2 regions of the Curtobacterium sp. Csp2 genome follow, and region 2 is predicted to be linked to the other one. Evidence: predicted binding sites of a transcription regulator. Region 2 holds the regulator's gene; the other holds the start of a gene.

Region 1 (8,767 bases), 480 kb from region 2:
CGCGAGCCGGCCACGGCGTGACGGCAGCGACGCGGCGGGCGCACCACGCGCCTCCTGGCCGGCGGTCCGTCGGCGCGCGCGTCCCCCGGACTGGAGGCGCGGATCCCGTCCGTCGCGCCGCGCGCGACCGTCGTCCGGTCACCGTCCGCATCCGCTCACCACCGGACGTCGGTGAAGGCGGCGAGGGCATCGGTGAGCATGTCGTGTCCCTGTTGCTCGAACCGGCGGTCGCCGACCCCGTGCGCCCACACCGCGGTACCGACCGCCTCGCGGAGCTGCAGCCAGCGCCAGGCGTCGGGGGTCCGCGGGTCGTCGCCGTAGCCGTCGAGGAAGGCCTGCTCGAGCGCCGGGTCGTGCTGCCAGTGCTGGACGGCGACGCGCGTGCAGTCGGTCATCGCCGGGCGGAACGCGAACCGGCCGAAGTCGATCGCCCGGAGCCGGCCGGCGTCGACGATCCAGTTCCGCGCCTGCCAGTCGCCGTGGGTCGGGACGAGGACCACCGGGCCGACGGGGTGGTGGGCGAGCAGGGTTCGGAGCCGATCGACCCGGTCGGCGGGGATGTCGTGCGGGTGGTCGAGGAGACCCGTCGTCTTCGCACGCTCGCGTTCGAGCCACGTCGCGTCGGGCCGGGACGCCTGATCGTGGAGTCGCCGAAGGAGCTGCCCGGCCTGCCGGTGCACCGCCGGGTCGTGCTCGTCGGGGGTGCCGAGGGCGAGACGCCCGGGCACCCGCTCGAGCACGAGGACTCGTGCGACTTCGTCGGCGGCGCGGAGCCGCCCGGCGTCGCCGTGGGCCACGAGGGCGGCCGTCCACCCGCGGTGTGCCTCGAGCTCGCGTGGGAAGTGCGTGTCGTCGGGGCCCGACGCCTTGACCGTCCACTCCGATCCAGCGGCCCGGACGTGCAGCACGACCGTGTCGAGCAGCCCCCACGACTCGTCGGCGACGACCTCGGCGTCGGGCAGCACCCGCCGGACCGCCTCGCGCTGTTCCGGCGTCAGCCGGGTTCGTTCCCACCCCATGTCGGCACGGTAGCCGCTCGGATCGGCCCCGTCACGCGGGGCAACGATGCCTGTGGACAGCCGCACCGGGCGGAGGATGTGTGGATGACGACCACCGCCGACACCGCCCTGCCCGTCCGTCCAGGGGAGCTCCCGATCGCACGCCCGTCGGACGTCACGGCCGTGGTCGACCGGGCCCGCGATCGCTTCGCGGTGGGGGTGCTCGCCGACACGACCGGGTGGACCGGAGCCGAGCGCACACTCCTGGCCGACCTGGGGTTCCGGGACGACGACCGCGGTGCGGACCTGTGGGCCCTCGACCTGTCCCGGGCCGCGGACGGCACCCCGACGCGCGTCCTCGACAACCCGGCGCTCGCGGCCCTCGACTCCCACCACGCGCGGTTCGCCGAGCGGCGCGGCGCGGTCGTCCGGTACCGGCCGGACGTGTCCGTGTGGATCGGCATCCCCGCCCGGGCGACATCGGACGACTGGGAGGACGTCCGGGTGCTCGCCGGATCGGGTGCCGTGGTGCGGGTCGGACTGGACGACGTCACGCCGGCGGGGTGGCTGCCCGTCGAGAGCGCCGGCGGCGTGCAGCTCACGGGGGAGTCGGTGGCAGGAGAACCCGACGACGAGGCCGTCGTGCTGACGCCGGACGACGTGCCGGAGATGACCGCCCTGGTCGAGCGGACGAAGCCCGGACCGTTCCTGCCGCGGACGATCGAGCTCGGGACCTACCTGGGCATCCGTCGCGGCGGGCGGCTCGTCGCGATGGCCGGTGAGCGGCTGCACCCGCCGGGGTGGACCGAGATCAGCGCCGTCTGCACGGACCCCGAGCACCGCGGGCAGGGGTTCGGTCGACGGCTGGTGCTCGCGGTGGCGCACGGCATCCGGGCCCGAGGTGAGGTGCCGCTCATGCACGCGGCCGCGGGCAACACCGGGGCGATCGGCCTGTACGAGCACCTCGGCTTCCGGCAGCGGGAGCGCGGCGCGCTGCGGTTCGTGCAGGTCCCCTGACCGGCGCCGACCGGTCCCCGGCCACCGGCGTGCTCCGGGTCAGGGCTCGCGTGCCCCGGCGAGCCCGTGGTCGTGCGCGTACACGACGAGCTGCACACGGTCGCGCAGAGCGAGCTTGCCGAGGATGCTCGAGATCTGCGTCTTCACGGTGGACTCGGTCACGAACTCCTTCGCGGCGATCTCGGCGTTCGACAGCCCGCGGGACGCCCACCCGAACACGATCCGCTCCCGGTCCGTCAGGGTCTGGAACGCCGGCGGCTGCGGTGCCGGGGCGCGCTCGACGTCGGCGCCGAACAGCTGCGACAGGTCGTTCGGTGCGATGACCGAGCTGCCCTCGTGCACGGCGCGGACGGCGGCGAACAGGAAGGGCGGGGTGGTGTCCTTGAGCAGGAACCCGCTCGCGCCGAGGCGGATCGCGGTCGCCGCCGCGGGGTCGAGGCCGAACGTGGTGAGCACGATCACCCGGGGGAGCGGCCCGTCGACCGGCCCGTCGTCCGCGAACAGCCGCCGGACCGTCTCGACGCCGTCGACCCCGGCCATCCGCATGTCGAGGAGCACGACGTCGGGGCGCAGCTCCGGGATCGCAGCGAGGGCCTCGGCGCCGTCGGAGGCCTCGCCGACGACGACCATGTCCTCCTGGGCGTCGAGCACCACCCGGAGCCCGGCGCGGAAGAGTGCCTGGTCGTCGGTGAGCAGGATGCGGATCGGGTCGGTCATCGGTTCGTCCCCCCTCGGACGTCGAACGGGATGCGGGCTCGGGCGGTGAACACGTCGTCGAGCACGGCGGCGTCGAACGAGCCGCCGATGGTGGTGAGTCGGGTCTGCATGCCGGTGAGTCCCCGGCCCGAGCCCCGCGGGTGCGCCGCGAGCTCGTCGATCCCCAGGCCGTCGCCGACGGGCAGGGCGGCTCGGGGCACGGCGTTCTCGACCTCGAGCACGAGGTCGGCGGAGCGCCAGGTCTCCCGGACCTCGACGGCGCCGCCGGGGACCCCGTGCCGGAGCGCGTTCGTCAGCATCTCCTGCAGCACCCGGCGGGCAGCGGTCCCGTGCACGGCACCGAGTGGTCGGGCGGTGCCGCGGACGGCGTGCTCGACGTCGACGCCGGCGTCCCGGATGCCCCGGACGATCTCCTCGAACGAGGTCGGGTCGGCGGTGGCGTCGGAGCCGTCGATGTGCCCGAGGACCTGACGCACCTCGGTCAGGGAGCTCCGGGCGGTGCTCGCGATCGTGGCGCTGACCTCGCGGATGCGGGCCTCGTCGTCGAGGAAGGGCACCGAGTCGGCCTGGGCGATGATCACCGCGAGGGAGTGGCCGACGACGTCGTGGACGTCGCGGGCGATGTCGGCCCGGATGCGTTCGGCCTCGGCCTCGTCGACCGCCCGGGTGGCGACGGCCTCGGCGCGGTTCGCCACCGCCTCGGCGCGGGTCGCGGCGGCCTCGGCGTCGGCGCGACGGACGGACTCGGCGTTCTGCGACCGGACGGCCCGGGTCGCGAGTCCGGAGGCCCAGACCGCGACGAGCGCGAGCGTCGGCGCGGCGAGCACGAGGACCGCCTGGTCCGTCGGCCCGCTGTTCAGCAGGAGCGCGTAGCGGTAACCGGTTCTGGAAAGGTACAGGGCGGCGGTCGCTCCGGCCACCACCGCGAGCAGACCGGCGAGCACGACCTCGAGCCGGGTGCCGACGATCGCGACGCTGCCGATCACGACGAACAGGGCGAGGTCCACGAGGGAGGGGCGCTCGCCGCCGAGCACCTGCACCACCCCGAGGGCGACCGCGGCGAGCATCGCGCCGGACGGCGAGAACCGTCGGACGGCGATCGCGGCGGTGGCGGTCGCGACGGCGGGCAGGCTCGCGTGTTCGAGTTCGAGGTCGATCGGGGCGAGGAAGACCATCGCGGCCAGGAGCGCCCAGGTGACGTCGGCGACGACACTGCGGAGGGGCAGCGGCCTGGTGAACCCGCGCCCGTCCCTCACGGGTCGATCATCGCACGACGGCCGGGCGTGACGGCGGTCACGGGACGGGCGACATCGCCACGAGGGCGGCGGCGGTGACCGCGACGATGGCGGCGCAGGTGACGAGGGTGGCGATCACGTGCTTGGTCGAGCTCTCCATGCCACCCAGGCTCCCGTGGTGCAGGCCCTGCCGTCATCGTGCGGAGGGACGAACGGCCTCGTCCGCGAGGACGAAGCGCGCTCCGATCGAGAGCCGTGGCATGATCGCGACGTGACGACCGGTGCTTCCTCCGAGGTCGGTTCGCGCGTGCTTCGCCGCCGCCTCCGGGAGACGAGTTGCCCGACGTGCGGGCATCCGTGGGAGGAGCACCCGGGTGCTCCGACGTCGACGAGCGCGGTCTGCGACGAGTGCGTGTTCGACCGCGACCACGAGCAGGCCGCACCCGGGGCGACGCTGTGCCGCGCGGTCGTCCCCGCGGCGCTGTTCCGACGGGCGCAGCCGGAGCCGGCCCGTCCGAAGAGATGGCGGGACCGCTTCGTGCGGGTCGCCGCTCGAGTGGTCGAGGCTGTCCTGGACGCGTGGCCGTGACGGACGGGAGGCGCGTGGTCGCGCGACCACGCGCCTCCCGTCCGTCCCGTGGCGCGTCTAGATCGTGAGCTGCCCGCGCACGCGGTGCGCGATCGACACGGACTCGCCGCTCATCGCGGAACGCGGTGAGGCGAGGAACGCGACCAGGTCCGCGATCTGCTGCGGGCTCGACTCCCCACCGGCGCCCTGCTGCACCTGGGCGGCGGGCTCGTCCGTCACCGTGCCGGGGTTCACGACGTTCACCGCGACGCCGGACCCCGCGACCTGGTCGGCGAGGTTCTTCGCGATGATGCTCGTCGCCGCGTTCCGGAGCGACGTCGTGATGTTCCCCGCGAGGTAGGCGTTCTGCCCGCTGATGACGACGACGCGGCCGGAGCCGGCGCGCTGCTGGTGGGGGAGCACGGCGTTCGCCACCCGGAGGAACCCGAGCGCCTTGCCGTCAATCGCGGTCGCGACCTGCTCCGGATCCGACGCCTTCTCGGGGTCGAGGGTGCCGGCAGCGGGCGCTGCCGTGACGACGAGCACGTCGATGCGGCCGTGCTGCTCGAGCACGCGGGCGACCCCCGCGTCGACGGAGGCCTGCGACGCGGTGTCGATCGTGACGGCGTCCGGGCCGCCGGCGCTGCGGGAGGCGACGACGACGGTCGCGCCCTCGCGGCGGAGGGTCTCCGCGACGACGGCGCCGATGTAGCCCTGGCCGCCGACGACGAGCGCGACACGGCCGGTGAGTTCGAGGTCCATGACGGCCACGGTAGGCCGCGCTGACGATGCCCGTCCGCGCGATCCGGCCACCGCCCCCGCGCGATCCAGCCTCCAGTACCTCAACTTCTCCGACGGCGCCGCGGCCGCGGACGGGCCCTGGGCGAGCGGCCCCTCGTTCGACGGCAAGGGCGAGTACTCGTACCACGACGGCCCGACGTCCTCGGTGCCGATTCCGCCGCCGACGCACCCTGACGTGCGCTTCTACGGCACGACCGTGCTGCCGAACGTGGTCGAGAAGACCGCGGGCCTCGTGCAGGACACGCTCAACAAGGAGTGAGCGTCACGCCGGTCGCGGGGCGCGACCGGCAGACGGACGGGAGGCGCGGTGCCGGCTGGCACCGCGCCTCCCGTCCCGTCGCCCACTCAGCCCGGCAGGGTGGTGATGCTCGTCGTGTCGTCCTCGTGTTCCCGCGGCGAGCGGGTGAGGCCGGTGTACGCGCGAGCTGCCGCCCATCCGGCGACGACCGCGACCGTCCCCGCTCCCGCGGCGATCCACGGGAGCAGCCAGGAGCCGGTCCAGGCCTGCGGGGCGAGGAGCCACGCGAGGAAGCTCCCGACGGTGCCGCCGGTGGCTCCGAGGAGTGCCGCGGTGCGACGGTCGAGGGCCGTCGCGGTGAGGGCTGCCGTCAGGACGCCGACGGCGAGGAGCGCGTTGCCGAGTGCTGCCATCGCTGCCGTGCCCTTCCGGTCACTCGCCCCTCGAGCCGACGGCGAGCTGCTGGGCGCCGCCGCCGGTCGACACCTGGATCTTGCGGGGCTTCGCGGACTCCTTGACCGGGATGGTCACGCTCAGGACGCCGTTGTCGTAGGCGGCGCTGATGCGCTCGGCGTCCAGGTGGTCACCGAGCGTGAGCTGCCGCACGAAGGTGCCGGGCTGGCGCTCGCGCGTGATCCACTGCGAGCCCTCGGGTGCGCCGAGCGTGCGCTCGGCGCGGATGGTCAGGACGGAACCGTCCACGTCCACGTCCACCGAGCCCGGGTCGATGCCCGGCAGGTCGACGTCGAGGACGTAGTGGTCACCGCTGCGGTAGAGGTCCATGGGCATCGACCGGGGTGCACCGGCGCCGGCTCCGAGCAGGGAGCCTGCGAGTCGGTCGAGCTCGCGGAACGGGTCGAACTGCATCGTCATCGAGATCAACTCCTTCGTGGTCCTCGTTGAGTCCCCTCGACTCAACTGGCGTCCGTTTTAGCACTCTTGCCTCAGGAGTGCCAAAGGATCGCTTCGAGGTTGCTGAGGGTCGCGCGGTGCCGGTCAGGGTGCGGGCGGCGGGGTGATCTCGCGGTGCAGGCGCTCGAGTGCGGGGAGGGCCGCGGCGAGGGCGTGCACGTCCTCCGCGGACAGGTGCCCGAGGGCGTCGACGAGCACCGAGGTCGCAGCGTCGTCGTACGTGCGGAGGCGATCGACCGCGAGCGGGGTCAGGTGCACGGTGGTGCGGCGACCGTCGCCCCCGACCAGTCGACGCTCGACGAGTCCGGACTGCTCCATCGCGGACACGAGGTTGCTCACCGTCGAGCGGGCGAGGCCGAGGCGGGTCGCGAGGGCCGAGGGGGCGGCACCGGGAGCGTCCGCGCCCGGCGCCGCAGCGGCTCCGGCAGCCAGGGCGCGGAGCACCTCGACCTGCGCGTCCGGGATGTCGGGCAGGTCCGCCACGGCGCGGGAGGTCCGCAGCAGGGTCCGGCGGAACGGACCGATCCGGTCGCTCAGTCGTCGGGCGATCCGAGCGGTCTCGTCGCCTGTACCCGTCATGCTCGGCAACCTACCAGCAAGTTTTGTTTGCAACAAAACTACTTCGGGAGCACACTCGAGGTCATGGACACCACCACCTCGGTCGAGCACCCGGAACCGCCCCAGGACCTCTCCGGCATCGTCGGACACCGGTTCATCTACACGTACGCCAACGGCTGGCAGTACGAGATGTACGTCAAGAACGCCACGACCATCGACTACCGGATCCACACCGGGCACGTCGGTGGCCGGTGGGTGAAGGACCAGACGGTCGACCTCGTCGCCCTCGCGCCGGGCGTCTACAAGGTCTCGTGGAACGAGCCCACCGGCACGAGCGTCGTCGTCAACGTGCTGCCCGAGCAGCGCGTGCTGCACGGCACGATCTTCTTCCCGCGCTGGATCGAGCTCGACGGCTCCAAGACCGTCCTGTTCCAGAACGACCACCTCGACGAGATGCAGCGCTACCGCGACGAAGGCCCCACGTACCCGATCTACGTCGTGCCGGAGTTCGCGCACATCACGCGGTTCGAGCACGTCGGCGAGGACGACGAGACCGTCGTCGACACCGCTCCCGGTGACCTGCCGGCCGGGTGGGCGGACCGGACGAACTGATGGGCACCGTGCCGCTGCAGGGGACGGACCCCCGCACCACCCTGGCGACCCTGGAGCACCGTGGTCGCACGATCCGCGGCTGGCAGTGGGAACCGCAGGACGGCGCCGCCCCGGACGCCCCCGTCGTCCTCCTCGTGCACGGGTTCAGCGACAGTGCCCTCGGCGGGCACCAGCTGTTCGTGCAGACCGCCCGACACCTCGTCGCCCGCGGCGCCCTCGTCCGGAGCCACGACCGGCTCGGCCAGGGTGCCAGCGACGGCGAGTTCGCGGACATCACCCTCCGTGACGAGGTCGAACAGGTCGTCGCGATGATCCGCGCCGCGGACCGGGGGCAGGGCGTGCACGTCGTGGCGCACAGCCTGGGCGCCGTGGAGTCGGCGCTCGCCGCAGCGCGGGTGCCGGAGGCCGTCCGGACACTGACCCTGTGGTCACCAGCCGGCGTCGTGGTCGACGACATCACCGTGCACGACGCGATCCAGGGGCAGCCCCTCGCCCCGGCGCGCGAGCAGGGGTGGTTCGACTTCGGCGGGATGGTGCTCGGGACGGCGTTCATCGCGGACGTCCGGGACGGGCTCGACGTGTACGGCCCTGCCGCCGGGTACACCGGTCCGGCCGACGTCGTGCACGGCACCGAGGACGCGATCGTCCCGGTGTCGTACGGCCGCCGCTACGCCGAACTCCTGCCGGGGGCGACGCTCACGGTCGTCGACGGTGCGGACCACGGCTGGTCGGCGGTGCCGTTCCGGCAGCGGCTCCTGGCGCTGCTCGACGAGCGCCTCGGTCTGGTCTGACGCCCCCCGGCCCCCTGACGCAGGAGACCGGAGCGGCCCGTACCCGATCGGGTACGGGCCGCCGTGCCTACTGGCCCTTCCGCCACAGGTCGTGCAGGAGCCGGACCAGGGTCACGAGCAAGCTCGCGATCCCCAGCCACGGCACCTGACGCCTGCGGTCGGGCTCGGTGTCCTTCGACATCGAGACCACCTTCCGTGTCAGGGCCGGCGGACACGAGGAGCGGAGGCGGCCGAGGGCTGCACACGCGGGCGGACCTGCGTATGCTGGTCCCGAGCAAGTGAACTCGGGGGCGGTTGTGCGCCCTCGGCCTTCCACTCGG
Region 2 (8,767 bases):
ACCAGGTCGACGCGCTCGAACCCGCGTGGGTCGACGTCGACGGGCCGCCGGTACGCCCAGTCCGCGCGGCCGACCCAGGCTGTCGCGTCCTCGTTGCGGTCGAACGTCGGGTCGGCGATCACGCCCTCGCGCTCGAGGTCGGTGTGCACCTGCCCGGGGACGGTCGCGGAGAGCGCGCGACCGACGAGGTCGGCGGGTGCCCCGCTCGGCACCTGGTCCCCCGCGATCGCCACGGTCCAGTCGTCACGGAGTTCCTCGCGCTCGAGGGTCATGCGGGTCCTTCGTCGGGTCGTCACGGGCGGCGGTCGGGCCGGGCGGTCGGCAGCGTCGAGGTCACCACCGGCGACGTGCACCGAGCACCGAGCACCGGCGACCGACGTGCAGCCCACGCCGTCGCTGATGGTAGTACGTCAGGCCGCCACGACATCGAGACAGGCCCCTCGTCGCGAGTCCCGCGCACTCGGGATGACTTCAGAAGAAATGCAATATGTTGCAGCCTCGCGACCGGCACCGTGCCGTTCGCTCGAACATGAGGAGTCCCATGCGCACCCGCACCCGCATCACCACCGCCCTCGGAGCCACCGCCGTGGCTGCGGCGCTGTCCCTCGGCGCCGCCCTCCCCGCGAACGCCGCGACCGCCGCCGCGGCCCCGGCAACCCCCGCTGCCGTGTCGTCGGCACAGTCGGTCGCCGCACCGGTCGTGCTCGGCGACGTCGAGGAGGGGCGCGACACCTTCCTGATCGGCTCCGGCGCGCCGGGCGCCCAGGTCACCGTGACCACGCTGCTCTACGGCACGGAGGAGCGGAGCTGGACGACGACGGTCGACCGCGACGGCTACTGGGAGCTGTCCATCGGTCGGTTCACCACGTACCTCCGCACCTTCGAGGTCCAGCAGCAGCTCGACGGCACCCTGTCGCCGATCACGACCTACCGCGGCTGACCCGCTCACGACGGCCGTCCTGCCCGCGAACGGCAGGACGGCCCGTCCGGCCCGCGGCGGACCGACCGGCCCACGGCGTGCCAGTCTGGTGCCGTGATCACCGTCGAGCTCGCTCGGTCCCTCCGCGACGCCGGACTCCGCTGGCACCCGGCCACCGGCGACCGCTTCGTCATCGACAAGCCCGGCGTCGACGACGACGTCTACACGGTGTCCGAGATGACCGTCGAACGGCACGACTACCCGAGCGGCACCGTGCTCGGCTTCAACGGCACGACCGAGTGGGCGCTCGACTCGGTCGAGGCGTCCGAGTCGCTCTGGCTACCGCGCGAGGACCAGCTGCGCGAGCTGCTCGGCCCGGCCTTCGTCTCGCTGACGGCGGGGTTCACGGTGACGGCGACGATCGACGGTACGGCTCGGGAGTTCCCCGCTCCCGACGCGGCACAGGCGTACGCCGACGCGCTCCTCGCCTACATCACGGCGTCACTCGCGTAGCGGGGTCGTCTCCGTCGCGGGGTCGCTCGGGGAGCCCCGGTCGGGGGACGCGCCCGGCTGGACGTTCCCGGGAAGCACGCTGGGGGCGGTTTGGTTGCATGACGTCATGACCGTTCCGAACATCACGCTCAACGACGGCAAGACCATCCCGCAGCTCGGCTTCGGGGTGTACCAGATCGAGCCGGAGAACACGAAGGAAGCCACCCTCACCGCCCTCGAGGTCGGCTACCGCCACATCGACACCGCCGAGATGTACGGCAACGAGAAGGAGGTCGGTGAGGCCATCACCGAGTCCGGCATCGACCGCTCGGAGATCTTCGTCACCTCGAAGCTCAACAACGGGTTCCACGACCCGGAGGCGGCGCTCGAGAACGGCAAGAAGTCGGCCGACCTGCTCGGCGGCTACACCGACCTGTTCCTCATCCACTGGCCGCTGCCGACCGTCTCGGACTTCGTGCCGACCTGGCAGGCCATGGAGGAGCTCTACCGCGGCGGCACCGCCCGCTCGATCGGTGTCTCGAACTTCCAGACCCACCACCTCAACCGACTCGCCTCCGAGACCACGATCACCCCGGCCGTGAACCAGATCGAGGTGCACCCGTACCTCGTGCAGGAGGAGCTCCGCGCCTACGGCCGCGAGCACGGCATCGCGACCGAGGCCTGGTCCCCGATCGCGCAGGGCCTCGTGCTCGACGACGAGACCATCACCCGGATCGCCGGCAACACCGGCAAGACCCCGGCACAGGTCGTCCTCCGCTGGCACATCCAGCGCGGTGACATCGTCTTCCCGAAGTCGGTCACCCGCTCGCGCGTCGAGGAGAACTTCGCGATCTTCGACTTCGAGCTGTCCGACGACGACATGACGGCGATCACCTCGCTCGACAAGGGACACCGCACCGGTCCCGACCCGGACACGTTCGACTACGTCCCGGCCTGACGGCCGCAGGTCGCCCGAGGCGACCCACACGACGACGGGGGGCCCGTGGCGCACGCAGCCACGGGCCTCCCGTCGTGCGTCAGGACCGCCGTGAGGCGGTGACCGTGAACTTGGCGGTCCGCACGACCTGCCGCGTCGGCCCGACCAGACGCTCCAGGAGCGGCCGGTAGCGCAGGTGCGAGTTCCAGACGCACCACAGTTCACCGCCGGACTGGAGGATCGTGGCCGCGTTCCGGAACATCGCCTCGGCCGCGTCGGTGCTCACCGTGGTGCCCTCGTGGAAGGGCGGGTTGCAGAGGACGAGCTGCGCCGAGCCCTCGTCGAGCTCGTCGCCCGCGTCCGACCGCACGACCGCGACCCGGTCGGCCACACCGTTCGCCGCCGCCGTGGCCCGCGTCGACGCGACCGCGATCGACGAGACGTCCGTCGCGACCACGCGGACCCGCGGCCGGCGCCGCGCCATCGCGGTCGCGATGACGCCGTTGCCGCAGCCCAGGTCGGCGACCGTCCGCGCCGTCGGGACCGCCTGGTCGGCGACGTCGAGCAGCACCCGGGTGCCCTGGTCGAGCGACGTGCCCGCGAAGACCCCGCCGTGTGCGACGAGCGTCATGCCGAGCTCGTCGACGTGCACCGCGCGCGGCCACGGGTTCGTCGCGTCCGCCCGCACCGCGGCGGCGCGCAGGGGGTCCTGCGCGACGAGGAGCCGCGACTTCCCCCGTCCGCGTGAGGCGGTGACCTCGCCGAAGTACCGGCGGAGCACGTCGTTCTGGGACAGCGTCATGTGCTTGGTGACCCCGCCGCACAGCAGCACCACGTCCGGGGCCGCCCACCGCGCGACGGCGCGGGCGAGTTCGTCCAGGCGGTCGTTCGACTTCGAGAGCCGGAGCAGCACGAGCCGGACGTCACGGAAGGCCTGTTCGGCGGTCTCGGCGTGCCGGAAGCCGCGAAGGCCGAAGGTGCCGGCGGCGGCCTGGAGCGCACGGACCCCGACGAGGGAGTCCTGCACCACCCGGACGTCCGAGGCGCCGTGCACCGTGATCAGCCCGAGCGTGAGCACCCCGGCCCGGTCGTCGACGACGGCGACCTCGCCGGGCTGCCGGAGCGCGTCACCGTGCACGTGCGGTGCCTCGTCGAGCAGGAACCGGTCGGTGCCGTCGATCGTCACCAGGTCCGGTCCCCCGTCGTCGGGGTCCCGCCGGAACTGGTCGGCGAAGTCAGACACGCGCATCCGGTCAGCGTACTGAGCGGTCCCTGCGCCCGGCGCTCCGACCCGTCCGTATATCAGATGTTCATCGGCGCCCGATGTCCCCTATCGTCGAGCCATCGCGGCGATCGGTCCGCGTCTGGTCACGGAACGGGAGGGGCGGGATGTTCGTCCAGGAACAGGCCTTCGGCGCCCGACCCCTGCTCCGGGACCTCGCCCGCGAGCGGCTGCGCGACGAGATCATGGCCGGCGTGCTCGCCCCGGGCACCCTGCTCGACGACGGCGACCTCGCCCGGCGCCTCCGCTGCTCGCGGACGCCCGTCCGCGAGGCGTTGTCGGACCTCGAACTCGCCGGTCTCGTCGAACGCCGGGCCAACCGGTACACCCGCGTCGCCCTGCCCCGCGCCGCCGACATCGTCCCGACGCTGCAGGCGCTCGGTCTGCTCTACGGCGGTCTGGTCCGCGTCTCGGTGCCGCGGCTCGAGGACACCGCACGGACCGCGCTCGGACGACGGATCGGGGCGCTGCTCGACACGGTCCGGCTCGGGGACTGGGACGCCGTGACGGACACGGCAGCGCCCGTCTACCGGAGCTTCATCGAGTCGTGCGACAACCCGGTGCTCTGCTCGGCGCTCCGCGGGTCGATCGACGCCCTGACCTTCCGTCTGCGGCACGAGGACCTGCCGACCGCACTGCCGTGGGACCGGATCGCGAACGGGGTCGTCGCGCTGCGGCTCGCGGTCGAGGGCAACGACGGTCGGCTGGCGGAGCGGGCGCTCTGGTCGATGCACCTGCTGCCGGATCCCGACCGGCCCGCCTGACCTGGGATCCCGGGTCCCAGCGCGCTCAGCGACGCGGCCGTTCTTCGTGGCACGACTGCGGCCGGGGCCGGACCACCACGTGTGTGGCAGCCCGGCCCCGGCCCCTGTCGAGGTGCGTCAGTGCGACGGCACGAGCGAGACCGTCGACCCCACCGGAGGAGACGTGTGATGTTCTGGATGCAGTGATGTGTCAGCCGCGCGGTGGTCGCCAGAGCACCACCTGCGTGTTCCGCTGCGGCCGCATCCCGGCACGCAGCGACACCGCCGCGCCCGTGGTCGTCGCGGCGAACACCCGCGCGCCCGGCCGGTTTATGAGCTGGTCCGCCAGCGCGGTCTCGAGCTCGCTCACCCGCGCGCGGAGCGCCCGGTTCTCGTTCTCCAGCTCGAGCACGCGACGGATGCCCTCGAGCGAGACCCCCTCGGACCCCAGGCGCGCGATCTCCCGCAGCTGCACGACGTCGCGCATCGAGTACCGACGCGAGCCCCCGCGGGTCCGCCCGGGGACGACCAGGCCGAGCCGGTCGTACTGCCGCAGGGTCTGCGGGTGCATCTCGGCGAGCTCCGCCGCCATGGCGATCGCGAAGACGGGCGAGTTCTCGTCCATGTCGGTCACGGCCTGTTCCCTTCCGTCGTCCGCGTGGTCTGGAAACCAGTCTGGAGGCCCGGTGACGGTTCCTGACGGAGCCGCACCGAGCCTCCAGTCCGGTTCGTTGCTGTGGTCGCGCAGCGTCAGCTGCGCGCCTTGGCGAGGAGGTCCTCGCGGGGATCCTCGTCCGGCAGTGCCGCGCGGAGGGCCTCGACGGCCTCGCGCTGCTTGTCCGACAGGTGTGACGGCACCGCGACCTGCACGGTCGCGAGCAGGTCACCGGTCCCACTCTTCGTCGCGACGCCGCGTCCCTTGACGCGCAGGACGCGACCGGAGGGCGTGCCCGGAGCGACCTTCAGCTTGACGGGGTCGCCGCCGAGCGTCGGGACCTGGATCGTCGCGCCGAGCGCCGCCTCGACGAACGTCACGGGGACGTCCACCCGCAGGTTGAGCCCGTCGCGCTCGAACACCGGGTGCTTCCGGACGGTGACGCTGACGACCAGGTCGCCTGCCTCGCCCCCGTCCGGACTCGGCTCGCCGCGGCCGCGCAGACGGATCTTCTGCCCGTCGGCGACACCCGCGGGGATGCGGACGTTCACCGGCCGGCCGTTGCCCTGCGAGAGCTTGACGGTGTCGCCGGCGATCGCGGTCGTGAAGTCGAGCGTCGTCGACGCGGTGACGTCACGGCCCTTGGTCGGACCACCGAAGCCGCGGAAACCGCCGGACGACTGCCCGAAGCCCCCGCCGCCACCGAACATCCCGCCGAGGATGTCCTCGAAGCCACCGCCGCCGCCCTGGCCGAAGCGGACGCGTTGCCCGCCGGCCTGCTGTCCGCCGAACATCCCGCCGAAGACGTCCTCGAACCCGCCCTGGGCGCCCGGGCCGCCCGCCGTGAAGCGGGCGCCCGAGCCCATGGCGCGGACCTGGTCGTACTCGGCGCGCTGCTCCTTGTCGGAGAGCACCGAGTAGGCCTCGCTGATCTCCTTGAAGCGGGACTCGGCCGCGGCGTCCCCCGGGTTGGAGTCCGGGTGGTACTGCCGGGCGAGCTTCCGGTAGGTCTTCTTCAGCTCAGCGTCGCTCGCCGTCTTGTCGACGCCGAGGACCTTGTAGAAGTCCTTGTCGAACCAGTCCTGACTGGCCATCGAGCCCTACCTTCCGTTCCTGGTCGTGACGAGCCGGCTCAGGCCGGGACCGCGACGGCGACCTTGGCCGCACGCAGGACACGGTCGCCGAGCTTGTAGCCCGGCTCCACGACGTCCGCGACGGTCTGGTCGGTCGCCCCCGGCGTGGGCAGCTGCACGATCGCCTCGTGCACGTTCGGGTCGAAGGTCTCGCCCTTCTCGCCGATCTGCACGAGCTTGAACTTCTCGAAACCGCCGCGGATCTTCTGCCCGATGACCTGCATCGGCCCGTCCGCCAGGTCCCCGTGCGCCTCGGCACGGGTCAGGTCGTCCAGGGCCGGGAGCAGGGCGCGGACGACCTCGGCGATGACGGCGTCGCGGTTCGCCTCGCGGTCACGCTCGACGCGCTTCCGGAAGTTCACCAGCTCGGCCTGCGCACGGAGCATGTCGGCGCGCATGTCGGCGACGAGGTCGCGGTCCTCCTGCGCCAGCTTGTCCTCTGCGATGCCGCGCGCGGCGTCGTCCAGGAGTGCCTGGTCCTCCGGGGAGAGGTCCGACTGGGGGCCGCCGGCGGCGGGGGCGTCCGTGGGAACTTCCACGTCCGGCCCCTCCGCCTCGATGAGGTCCTCGGGCTCCTGCGCGTTGGTGGCGTCGCCCTCGACCTGGGGCTCGGCGTCCTCGGGCACGTTGTCCTTGGGATCCGTCATCGTTACTTCTTGTCCTTGTCGTCCTCGTCGTCCACGACCTCGGCGTCGACGATGTCCTCGTCGTCCTGCTGCGCCTGGCCGTCGGCGGTCGGCTGCTCGCCACCGGCCGCGGCACCCGCGTCCTGCTGCGAGTAGATGGCCTGGCCGAGCTTGCCCTGCGACTCGTTGAGCTTGTCGTAGGCGGTCTTGACCGCGTCGTCGTCCTCACCCGCGAGGGCGGACTTCAGCGCGTCGACGTCGCCCTGCACCTCGGACTTGACGTCCGCGGGCAGCTTGTCGTCGTTCTCCTTGATGAGCTTCTCGATCGAGTAGACGAGCTGCTCGGCCTGGTTGCGGCGCTCGTTCGCCTCGCGACGGGCCTTGTCCTCGGCCGCGTGCTCCTCGGCCTCGCGGACCATGCGCTCGATGTCCTCCTTCGGCAGCGACGAGCCGCCGGAGATGACCATCGACTGCTCCTTGCCGGTGCCCTTGTCCTTCGCGGACACGTGCACGATGCCGTTGGCGTCGATGTCGAACGTGACCTCGACCTGCGGGACGCCACGGGGAGCCGGCGCGATGCCGGTGAGTTCGAACGTGCCGAGCGGCTTGTTGTCGCGGGTGAACTCGCGCTCGCCCTGGAAGACCTGGATCGCGACCGACGGCTGGTTGTCGTCGGCGGTCGTGAAGGTCTCGCTCCGCTTGGTCGGGATCGCGGTGTTGCGGTCGATGAGCTTCGTCATCAGGCCACCCTTGGTCTCGATGCCGAGCGACAGCGGCGTGACGTCGATGAGCAGGACGTCCTTGCGCTCACCCTTCAGGACACCGGCCTGCAGCGCGGCACCGACGGCCACGACCTCGTCCGGGTTGACGCCCTGGTTCGGGGACTTGCCGCCCGTGAGCGACTTGACGACCTCGGCCACGGCGGGCATGCGGGTCGAACCACCGACGAGCACCACGTGCGCGATGTCGTTGACGCTGACACCCGCCTCCTTGATGACGTCGTTGAAGGGCTTCTTCGTGCGATCGAGCAGGTCGGAGGTCATCTGCTCGAACTGCGCGCGCGAGATGGTCTCGTCGAGGTTGAGCGGGCCGTCGGCGGTCAGCGTCAGGTACGGCAGCTGGATGCTGGCGCTCAGCTGGCTCGACAGCTCCTTCTTCGCCTGCTCGGCGGCCTCCTTGAGACGCTGCTTCGCGATCTTGTCCGTGGACAGGTCGACGCCGTGCTCGTCCTTGAACTTCTTGACGAGGTGGTCGACGATCCGCTGGTCCCAGTCGTCGCCACCGAGGCGGTTGTCACCCGAGGTCGCGCGGACCTGGATCGTGGAGAAGTCGTCGTCCTTGCCCACCTCGAGCAGCGAGACGTCGAACGTGCCGCCACCGAGGTCGAAGACCAGGATGAGCTCGTCTTCCTTGCCCTTGTCGAGGCCGTAGGCGAGCGCAGCGGCGGTCGGCTCGTTGATGATGCGGAGGACGTTGAGTCCGGCGATCTCACCGGCGTCCTTCGTGGCCTGGCGCTCGGCGTCGTTGAAGTACGCCGGGACGGTGATGACCGCGTCGGTGACGTCCTCGCCGAGGTACTGCTCGGCGTCACGCTTGAGCTTGCCGAGGGTACGGGCCGAGATCTCCTGCGGCGTGTACTGCTTGCCGTCGATCTCGACCTTCCAGTCGGTACCGATGTGGCGCTTGACACTCGCGATGGTGCGGTCGACGTTCGTGACGGCCTGGCGCTTGGCGGTCTCGCCGACCAGGACCTCGCCGTCCTTGGTGAACGCGACGATCGACGGCGTGGTGCGGAGGCCCTCGGCGTTCGCGATGACGGTGGGCTCACCACCCTCGAGCACGCTGACGACCGAGTTGGTGGTTCCGAGGTCGATGCCTACTGCACGTCCCATGTTGTGGTGCTCCTTCTGTCGGGTGCGTGGTTGCGGAAGTCTGCGGACTTGCGTCCGATGGACTCAACCTTACTCCTGACTGGAGGCA

The links. The regulator HspR, encoded in region 2, represses chaperone genes until heat shock. The targets are predictions, from matches to a motif close to AAGTTGAGTCNNNNNGACTCAACTT.
Region 1: HUN59_RS18865 (Hsp20/alpha crystallin family protein) is a predicted target of HspR. The motif match lies at 6,471-6,495, and genes of this name have one in related genera.

What each region holds. Positions count from the first base shown of each region.
Region 1 covers NZ_CP054593.1:3,878,270-3,887,036, reverse strand. Annotated here, with positions in the region: gene HUN59_RS18900 (aminoglycoside phosphotransferase family protein) at 156-1,019, opposite strand; gene HUN59_RS18895 (GNAT family N-acetyltransferase) at 1,104-2,015, shown strand; gene HUN59_RS18890 (response regulator) at 2,055-2,732, opposite strand; gene HUN59_RS18885 (sensor histidine kinase) at 2,729-3,988, opposite strand; gene HUN59_RS18880 (SDR family NAD(P)-dependent oxidoreductase) at 4,614-5,297, opposite strand; partial or broken gene HUN59_RS18875 (manganese catalase family protein) at 5,371-5,595, shown strand; gene HUN59_RS18870 (hypothetical protein) at 5,682-5,987, opposite strand; gene HUN59_RS18865 (Hsp20/alpha crystallin family protein) at 6,007-6,447, opposite strand; gene HUN59_RS18860 (MarR family winged helix-turn-helix transcriptional regulator) at 6,571-7,065, opposite strand; gene HUN59_RS18855 (phenolic acid decarboxylase) at 7,129-7,656, shown strand; gene HUN59_RS18850 (alpha/beta hydrolase) at 7,656-8,447, shown strand.
Region 2 covers NZ_CP054593.1:3,398,840-3,407,606, forward strand. Annotated here, with positions in the region: gene HUN59_RS16470 (glycoside hydrolase family 2 protein) at 1-272, opposite strand, end outside; gene HUN59_RS16475 (hypothetical protein) at 542-940, shown strand; gene HUN59_RS16480 (hypothetical protein) at 1,034-1,432, shown strand; gene HUN59_RS16485 (aldo/keto reductase) at 1,539-2,369, shown strand; gene HUN59_RS16490 (class I SAM-dependent methyltransferase) at 2,449-3,597, opposite strand; gene HUN59_RS16495 (GntR family transcriptional regulator) at 3,738-4,394, shown strand; gene HUN59_RS16500 (heat shock protein transcriptional repressor HspR) at 4,585-4,998, opposite strand; gene HUN59_RS16505 (DnaJ C-terminal domain-containing protein) at 5,124-6,122, opposite strand; gene HUN59_RS16510 (nucleotide exchange factor GrpE) at 6,161-6,808, opposite strand; gene dnaK (molecular chaperone DnaK) at 6,811-8,679, opposite strand.